DNA from 4 places in the Ruegeria sp. MALMAid1280 genome. Region 1 is predicted to be linked to each of the others. Evidence: riboswitches for the same ligand, from Rfam matches in the RefSeq annotation. Region 1 holds a riboswitch; each other region holds the start of a gene.
The links. Region 1 has a riboswitch for cobalamin ahead of ACOQFT_RS05785 (CbtB domain-containing protein). Riboswitches for the same ligand answer to the same signal wherever they lie in the genome.
Positions count from the first base shown of each region.

Region 2: linked by a shared signal. The riboswitch ahead of ACOQFT_RS04545 (hypothetical protein) and the one ahead of ACOQFT_RS05785 (CbtB domain-containing protein) in region 1 are both predicted to bind cobalamin.
Region 3: linked by a shared signal. The riboswitch ahead of ACOQFT_RS12090 (DUF1636 family protein) and the one ahead of ACOQFT_RS05785 (CbtB domain-containing protein) in region 1 are both predicted to bind cobalamin.
Region 4: linked by a shared signal. The riboswitch ahead of ACOQFT_RS10315 (DUF1636 family protein) and the one ahead of ACOQFT_RS05785 (CbtB domain-containing protein) in region 1 are both predicted to bind cobalamin.

Region 1 covers NZ_JBMIRT010000040.1:60,871-63,064, forward strand. The annotation lists gene ACOQFT_RS05775 (hypothetical protein) at 1-193, opposite strand, end outside; gene ACOQFT_RS05780 (CbtA family protein) at 258-956, opposite strand; gene ACOQFT_RS05785 (CbtB domain-containing protein) at 961-1,131, opposite strand; cobalamin riboswitch at 1,166-1,381, opposite strand; gene ACOQFT_RS05790 (DUF1636 family protein) at 1,563-1,898, opposite strand.
Region 2 covers NZ_JBMIRT010000037.1:131,384-133,577, forward strand. The annotation lists gene ACOQFT_RS04535 (DNA polymerase III subunit gamma/tau) at 1-185, opposite strand, end outside; gene ACOQFT_RS04540 (protein-tyrosine phosphatase family protein) at 317-820, shown strand; gene ACOQFT_RS04545 (hypothetical protein) at 822-1,229, opposite strand; cobalamin riboswitch at 1,312-1,532, opposite strand; gene ACOQFT_RS04550 (hypothetical protein) at 1,676-2,194, shown strand, end outside.
Region 3 covers NZ_JBMIRT010000049.1:66,751-68,944, reverse strand. The annotation lists gene ACOQFT_RS12095 (LysR substrate-binding domain-containing protein) at 1-529, shown strand, start outside; cobalamin riboswitch at 602-810, shown strand; gene ACOQFT_RS12090 (DUF1636 family protein) at 905-1,285, shown strand; gene cobW (cobalamin biosynthesis protein CobW) at 1,282-2,194, shown strand, end outside.
Region 4 covers NZ_JBMIRT010000046.1:115,345-117,538, forward strand. The annotation lists gene ACOQFT_RS10310 (ABC transporter ATP-binding protein) at 1-786, opposite strand; gene ACOQFT_RS10315 (DUF1636 family protein) at 783-1,139, opposite strand; cobalamin riboswitch at 1,242-1,439, opposite strand; gene ACOQFT_RS10320 (DUF3299 domain-containing protein) at 1,584-2,194, shown strand, end outside.

The sequences.
Region 1 (2,194 bases):
GGGCGTCGCTGTCGGCAGGCAGATTAGTGGCAGCGGAGTGGTCGTGCGCTGCCATCTCCATGTTGCCGCCATGTTGGGCCGGGTCAGTATGGTCATGGCTCTCAAAGGTGCTACCGCTGCTGGCGGCAATCACAAAGCCAGCACCGCCGCCAAAGACAAGTCCGATGGCAAAGAGAGCAAGAGAACGGGACATCTTGTCATCCTCAATAAAAAAACCCCGCCGGTGTAACCAGCGGGGTAGCAATGGAGGAGCGCGATCAGACTGCAGCGCCTGCGCGCTTGCCTTCTGTCTGCCAGAAGTAGCCGGTGAAACTGCCTAAGAGTGCCCAGGCGGCCATGCCGATGCCGAAGGCCCGGGCAGCAAAAAGCGCCCCGATCTCGGTCGGAACCGGCCCAGAGAAACTCTCAGGCTCAGGGGCCCCGATAATATGCGGTACCATTAGCAGCACGGCCGCAATCAGGTAGCTTACCAGGTTACCTCCAAAGGCAATCAGCCACATGGCTACGCCGGCTGCGGCAACGGTGACCGTCCACCAGATCTGACGCACTCCCACATCTGCTGCCGCTACGCCGGGAACTTCTGGAGCCAGTGACAAGCCAGGAGCAAAGTGGAAGGCGACAAAGCCCGCAAGACCCCAAAGCAGGCCGGTGCGGCCGTTGATCTCATGCCCCTGACGTTCGGCTACTGACATCAGCGCCGCCAGGACTAGCGCATAGCCGGTATAGGTAAGCATGGTGAAGATAATGCTGAGACCATCGCGCATCGGCTCGGCGAACATGCCGGGCAGGTCGGGATGCGCAGTTACGGGATCAGCGCCAAAATGCACCAGGTCGCCGCCCTCATAGAGCTCGGCGTGAAGTAGCACTGGCTGCACGAAATACAACTGCAGAAGGGCGGCAATCAGCCCCGCTGCAGCACCAGCGAACAAGCCGCTGGTCAGAATACGACTGAACATTGTTTTAGTGGCAGGGGAAGCCAGTTGCGTGGCGCACATCATGAGCCGCGTCATGCAGGCCAGAAGCCTGAACATGGCCAGTCACGGTAATGATCCCTAGACCCAGAACCACGGCGAATACTGCAGGCAGAAAGGATGCGCCAGCGGCGGATGCCTTGATCGTTTTTGTCGTCATTTTAATCCTCCTCGCCGTCACACCCGACGGCATATGTTGTGTCCATCCTACGGCCGGTCTCCTGACTCGCAGGTCACAGCAGACTTCCCCCTTCCCAGCGCCATTACGCCAGTGGTATTGGAAGGCCGCTCGCCGCTCACAGTCGCGGGGGCGGTCAAGGCTTCAGTGCGGTAGTTTGGTGCACCGTCCTCATTCCCGTTTCAGTCCCAGTGCGTAGGCACCTTTGGACACCGTAGAAGCCTTTATTGTTCCATAGTGCTTTGTTCCGTCAAGTACGAAAGCGACATCATAGTATTCTGCAGCGGTCAATCTTAGGTAATGGCAGGCTTGGTTTAGATTTTAGCCGTTCAGTGCAGAAGGCTAAGTCGAAAAACACAAACTGTAAGCTGAAAACTCGACACCGGAGCTTTGGTCGGCAAGTTGCATGTTGGCTATCTTTTTTGTGCCGGTATACGTGCAATCGCCTTGAAACGTAGCTTACCTAGCTTCCTGGCGTCAGCGAAGTCGCCGTCAGTACTGTCCTCATACATCCGCATGAAGATCATTATGTCCGGAAGATCGACAACCGTAACCTCACCGAAAAGATAGGCGGTCTTGCCGCTTTGTCGCACCGCCAACGTCTGTGGTCGGTGACAACCGGACATGCAATCCACTTGCTGCAACTCGGCTTGCACCCCCGATGCCTCCAGCGTTGCGGCTAATTGATCATAAAGGGTGGAATCCGCGTCGCGGCAGGTTCTGCAAAGCGTGAGGTTAGGTAGGCACATGCGTCAGGCTGATCCTTGATCGAGAACTTCCATCTGAGATTTCATATTTGCTGGTCGGTTGTTAGCTCAGTTTCAATACGTGTTTTGACTCTAAGTCTGGAAAAGAGTCCATACTCAGGCAGGAAGGACACATGAGCCCTAGCCCTCGAAAACTTTGCAAATACACCGAGTGCGAGACGGGGATTTGGCAGGGCGAAGAAGCAACCATCAGACGAAGAAATTTTTAAGTTTCTACGTGAGACTGAGCTGAAGCAGGTGGTAGGCGATGAAGTGGAAACAGCTCACGCGAAACATCT
Region 2 (2,194 bases), on a different contig from region 1:
CGCGCCGTAGTGGTTTTGCCGGTGCCGCGGATACCGGTCATGATGAAAGCCTGCGCGATTCTGTCGGCCTCGAACGCGTTTTTCAACGTCCGCACCATGGCGTCCTGACCGACGAGGTCGGCAAAGGTTTCGGGGCGGTATTTCCGGGCAAGAACCTGATAGGCGGGGCTTGGCGTGTCGTTCATGTCTGCTCTGTCGGATTCGGGTTCCGATGCAGCGTAGAGACCCCCGCCGCCCGCGTCCACATCCCGCTTGGCGAATTTCCGTTTGCGTCGCAGTTTATGTACCGTAGACGCATAGGTAGGAGGGCCATCTGGTGAGACTGTTTGCAATTCATCCCGTGCGGGTGGGGAACGGTACGGTTGCCCTGTCGCCACTGCCGGGGCGCGCCGGAAACTATCTGCAGGATATTTGCGTAATTCGCGATTGGCAGCCTGATCTGGTGATTTCCATGACCACCGAGTGCGAGATGTTGCACGAGGGTGCCGCCGCTTTCGGTGATGATCTTCGCGCCGCTGCAATCGGCTGGGCGCATCTGCCGGTTGCGGATTTTGGCGCGCCACCGCCGGAGGTTCAGGCGGCATGGCCCGAAGTCAGCGCGGCAGCGGCACAGGCTTTGGCCCGTGCTGGCCGCGTGCTGGTACATTGCCGGGGCGGCTGTGGCCGGTCCGGGATGGTCGCCTTGCGCCTTATGATCGAACATGGCGAACGCCCCGAGGCAGCGCTGAAACGCCTGCGCGCCGTGCGGCCCTGTGCCGTCGAGACCGACGGCCAGCTGGACTGGGCCGCACAGGCAGCCCGCGCCCGACCGGACAGTTAGATCAGAGCGCCGCGCGTCGTTCCGGCTGCGCAATCGGGTTTTGCGCAATGACCGAGGCTTCGAGCATCGCGCAGGGCGGTGTCGGCAGCAGCTTGGCCGGGCGCGTGGTGAATTCAAGGCCGAACATCATATCCGCATAGTCGTCCAGCGTTTCGATCGGGGTGTCGGCATCGGCGCCGCAAAACACGCGAACCTGATCTGCCTGCGCGCGAAACCGTGCGAAACAGCCCTGAGCGCAATGGGCCAGTTCGCTACTGCCTTCGAATTCGAAATCCGGGGTGGTCGCAGGTGCGGCGGTCTCCATCGCCTGCACGACCGCGCGCGCCATCTGTGCCAGAGCGGGACAGGTTTTGCCGGTTTTCTGGCACACGGTTGCGGTGAATTGATGTGTCTTCGTCTTCCAGATCATGATGCGCCCTCCGCGCGCAGGACGGGGGCGTAGTTCAGGTGTGACAGCGTGCTGACGACCTGCCCGGACACCCCGCCCGAGTTTCGGTTTTGATTCGATGGCAGGTCTCCTGACTTGCGGGTCATCGCTTTGCCGACCTTCCCAGCCTTTCGGCCAGTGGTGTTTCGGCATTGCTCACCGCTTACAGTTGCGGGGGCAGTCGCGGCCTTGGTTCGTTCCGGCATCACCGGGCAGAACCGCACCGTGTTCCCTTTTCATCCCGCCCCGGTACCGGGGACGAGAACCATCAAGCCATCGCTAACGGGTGCGGGCGACCCGAGTCAAGCGGGCAATTTGCGCGGCCTGGTGGACGTGTGGTCATGTTTGGCCACTGTTGACTTGTGGCGGGAAACACGGCGGACTGAAGGAAGTGAACCAATCGGTTCAAAAATCCCGGAGGCCGCACCATGCTGGACGCAACACAGACCGTATCGACCGCGGATTTCCGGTTTCCGTCCGGGGCAGGCACCTTGTCGGCACGCCTGTATCTGCCGGCGTCGGCGCCTCGGGTGGCGGTGGTCATTCACGGCGCAACGGGCGTACCGAGGGATTACTATCAGCACTTTGCCCGCTGGCTGGCTGAGGCGCAGGGGATGGCCTGTCTGACTTATGATTACAGTGATTTCGGCCATTCGCTGAATGGGTCGTTGAAGGCATCGCGGGTCAAGATGGCCGATTGGGCTCTGATCGATATGCCAGCTGCCCGGGCTGAAATGCGACGCAGGTTCCCTGATGCGCAGCAGTGGAGCATCGGGCATTCCGTCGGCGGGATGCTGGGGCCAATACAACCCGATATCGATCAGATCGACCGCATGATCTGCGTCTGTTCCGGCCCGGTGACGGTATCGGATCACCCCTGGCCCTACCGGGCGCTGGCATTGCTGTTCTGGTACGGCCATGCGCCGCTGGCGGTGAAAGCTCTGGGC
Region 3 (2,194 bases), on a different contig from region 1:
CACCCGGCATCCGGATATTCCGGTCCGTCTGGTCTCGCACATCTGGAACGACAGCGGGACGCCCGGCGATGTGGATGTGGAAATCCGGCTGGGGTATGGCGACTGGCCGGGGGTGCGGTCCGAGAAGCTTACCGATGAAAAGCTGGTCCCGGTCTGCCGGGCCGGGCACGGTTCGCCGAAACTGAATAACGGGCCACTGATTCACATCCTTGGGTACGAGGACAACTGGGCGCAGTATTTTCAAGCCATCGGCACTGCGCCACCCGGCCAACCGTCTCGATATTCGGTGGATACGACGGTGGCGGCGCTGCAACTTGTGATGGCCGGTGCGGGATATGCAACGATCCTGGAACGGTTCGCCAGAAACGCGATCCGCCAGGGTGCACCGATTGCGATTGCGGGTCCGGCGATTCCCTTTGCCCAGTCGCATTATCTGGTCAGCGCCCAACGGGCTGCCCGGCCCACAGCGGCGGCGGGTTTGTTCTGCGCGTGGTTGCGGGATCGGCTGGCAGCAGATGCCGCGGATTGACACAAGCTGGTCGCTTTTTCGTCCCAAGGGTTTCCCACCTCGGTCTGGCGCTTGACAAGGCCCCTGCCCGTGCCGCATGTCGCTTGCGTTGGTGTCCATCCCCGGATGGATGAAAAGGGAATGCGTCAGCGGTCATCCGTCAAACGCAGCCGCCCCCGCGACCGTGACCGGAGAGGGTGCCCACAGCCACTGGCCCAAAAGGCCGGGAAGGCGGGACATCCGACAGAGGCCCGCCTCTGACATCCTCAAGCCGGGAGACCTGCCAGCACCCGAAGATGAAACCGGGCGGGGTGTTCCGGTGTCGGGTCCATGTCGCAACACGTGGCCCGCATGAAACCCCGTCCCCCGCAATGAGGATTTGGGGGGATGAGAGACATGACCGAGACCGCACCCGTCGAGCTGCTGGTCTGTACCACGTGCCGCCGCGGCCTGCCCGTCGAGGACGACGCGCAACGGCCCGGCACCTTGCTTCACAAAGCGCTGGAACAGGCGGATCTGCCCGAGGGCATCACTCTGAAAGCCGTGGAATGCCTGTCAAACTGTGATGAAGGCTGTTCCATCGTGCTGCGCGGTGGGCCGGATCGCTGGACCTTTGTTTACGAACACCTCAACGAAAACGACCATGTCGAAACCATCGTCGAAGGTGCCACTAAGTATCTCGCCACCGAAGACGGTTTGGTCAAATGGCGCGAGCGCCCCGAACATTTCCGCAAAAACTGTGCGGCCCGCATTCCCCCGATTGGAGCCCTGAAATGAGCAATCTCGAGAAACTCCCCGTCACTGTGATCACCGGCTTTCTGGGTTCGGGCAAGACCACTCTGGTCAAGCACCTGATGCAAAACCCGCAAGGCAAGCGTCTGGCCGTAGTGGTCAACGAATTTGGCGATGTGGGCGTAGACGGCGACATCCTGAAATCCTGCGCCATCCCGGGTTGCCCGGCGGAAAACATCATGGAGCTGGCGAACGGCTGCATCTGCTGCACCGTGGCCGATGATTTCATTCCGACCATCGAAGCACTGATGGCGCTGGAACCGCGCCCCGATCACATCCTGATCGAAACCTCCGGCCTCGCCCTGCCCAAGCCGCTGCTGAAAGCGTTCGACTGGCCCGATATCCGCTCGAAAATCACCGTGGATGGCGTGATCGCACTGGCCGATGCCGAGGCCGTCGCCGCAGGTCGTTTCGCCCCGAATGTCGAGGCTGTGGACGCCCAGCGCCTGGCCGATGACTCGATCGATCACGAAACACCCCTTTCTGAGGTGTTCGAGGATCAGATCTCGTGCGCCGACATCATCCTGCTGACCAAGCCCGATCTGGCCGGTCCCGAGGGTGTGGCCAAGGCCAAAGAGATCATCGCCGCCGAAGCCCCGCGCCCCCTGCCCGTCGTCGAAGTGGCCGAAGGCGCCGTGGACGTGCGCGTCGTTCTGGGCCTGGAAGCTGCAGCCGAGGATGACATGGATGCGCGCCCCTCGCATCACGACGGCCACCACGATCACGAGCATGACGATTTCGAAAGCATCATCGTCGAACTGCCGGAACAGACCGATCCCGCTGATCTGGTCGCCAAGATCGAACGACTGGCCAATGAGCTGAACATCCTGCGCGTCAAAGGCTATGCCGCTGTTCAGGGAAAACCGATGCGTTTGCTGGTGCAGGCTGTTGGCG
Region 4 (2,194 bases), on a different contig from region 1:
TTAGTTTGAAACGGGTGTTCTTCGGATATCCAGCGCCGGGATCACCCGGCCTTCGTGCTGGAAACACAGGTAGTCGACGCCGAACGTGTCGCGCACATGTGCGGGCGTCAGAACCTCGGCTACGGGGCCAAAGCTGGTCAGGCGGGTGGATTTCATCAGGGCCACATGGGTGGCGAATTCGGGGATCATGACCAGATCGTGCACGATCATGACCACGGTGATGCCCAGTTCGGCCACCAGCGACAGCATCCGACCCTTGGCGTCAGGGTCCAGATGATTGGTGGGCTCATCCAGAAACAAAAGCGACGGGTTCTGCGCCAGGGCGCGCGCAATATGTGCCCGCTGACGTTCGCCGCCGGACAGCAGCGCCATCCGCTTGCCGGCCAGAGCGCCCAGCCCGGTCAGGTCCAATATCCGGTCAAGCTCGGCCGCGTGGTCTTCGGCGGACCGGTCGGACCGGATCGGGATCTGACCCAGCGCAACATAGTCGCGCAGCAGGAGCCGACCGTCCGGAAACTCTTGCTGGCTGACCACGGCGATCATGCGCGCGCGCTCTGATGCGGGCATCTGTTTCAGGCTGCGCCCGTCGACCAGAACATCGCCCAGAACCATCTCGGCGGCGCCACTAAGAAGGTTCAGAAGTGTCGTTTTCCCGGCCCCGTTCGGCCCGGCAATGGCCAGGATCGCGCCTTTACCCAGTTCAAACGATGCACCCTGCAGCAGAATATCGCCGTTCAGCGCATAATATTCCAGGTCACGCGCGACCAGAAACGCGGGGTCTGTCATGAGTGTTCCTCTACGTTCAGCCGGGGCATCCGGGACAGGGTTTTGGTGAACAGCGGCTGCGGCCGGTCAGAGGCATTGGTCCAACCATCCGCGCTGTGGCGGTACTGCCGCGCAAACTCGGCCACTGCGGTGATGTCACGTTGGGTCCGGATATCACCGAACAGGTATTGGGCTTTGCCAACGGCCTGAAATCCAACGGTTGTCGGCCGTTCGCAGCCCGCCATGCACGCGACGGTTCGAACCGCGAAGTCCGCAGGCAGACTGCCCGCCAGCGCGTTGCGCAAAGCATCCGCATTCTCCGGTCCTTTGCAGGTCTCGCAGATCAGAATGAAGTGATCAGGTGTTTTCGACATTGCCCACTCCGCTCGTTTTCAAACGCGCAGAGAAGGTGCCAATCATAGGAACACGTGTCAGACGTGTCATCATAGCCTCCTTCCAGGACGCCCCGCCCCGGGTTGGTTGAACATATGATGGCAGGTCTCCTGACTTGCGGGTCGTTGCTTGGCCATCCTTCCCGACCCGGAGGCCAGTGGGTGTATGGCGTTGCTCACCGCTTACAGTTGCGGGGGCAGTCACGGAGTTGGCCAATCGACAGGGCCGCACCGTATTCCCTTTTCACCCCTTTTGGGGGAACCATCACCAGATTGACTGCCCGAGATGGCCCGGTGCGTCAATCATAAAGTTACATCCTCTACGTTTGTTTGCCGGTGCAGACCTGCAATGACAGCGGGTTCTGTAAAGAACGACATCTGCAAAAACCCACTGGAATGATCCCGGCAGGGCGATAGAGTCAGGTCATGCGATATTGGCTTCCCCTTGCGACGATTCTGGTGTTGGCCTCGTGCGGTCCGCCCGTGCTGGCGGCTCCGGGGGCTGCGCTGGACTGGTCCGATCTGCCGGACCCGTCGGTTCAGGTCTTCGACGACCCGTATCGCGACCTCAGCCCGGAACAGTTCGACGATGTGCTGTTTACCGTACGCCTGCGCAGCAGGCTGCATCAGGATGCGGGCAGCCCCGAAGAACGGCTGAAATGGCAGGAGCTTCTGTTCGAGACCGAGGACGCCCTGGCCGCCGATGGCATTGATATCGACTGGCTGCTGGACCAGCGGTATGTCGTGGCCCAGAACCGAGAGTGGGCCGGGACTGCAGGAAACCCCGAATTCGACGGTCAGACTGTGACGCTGGCAGGGTTCGCCATTCCCGCGCCGCCCGATGCGGACGGCAATGCCATAGTTTATCTGGTGCCCCGGCGCGGGATGTGCAGCCACATGCCGCCCCCGCCGCCCAATCAGATGATCCGGGTGCGGCTGAACGGTGACTGGGCGCCCAGCTATGTCCACGAACCCGTCCGGCTGACCGGAAGGCTGACCATTGATCCGTCAGAGCAGAACATGATGGTGGTCGACGG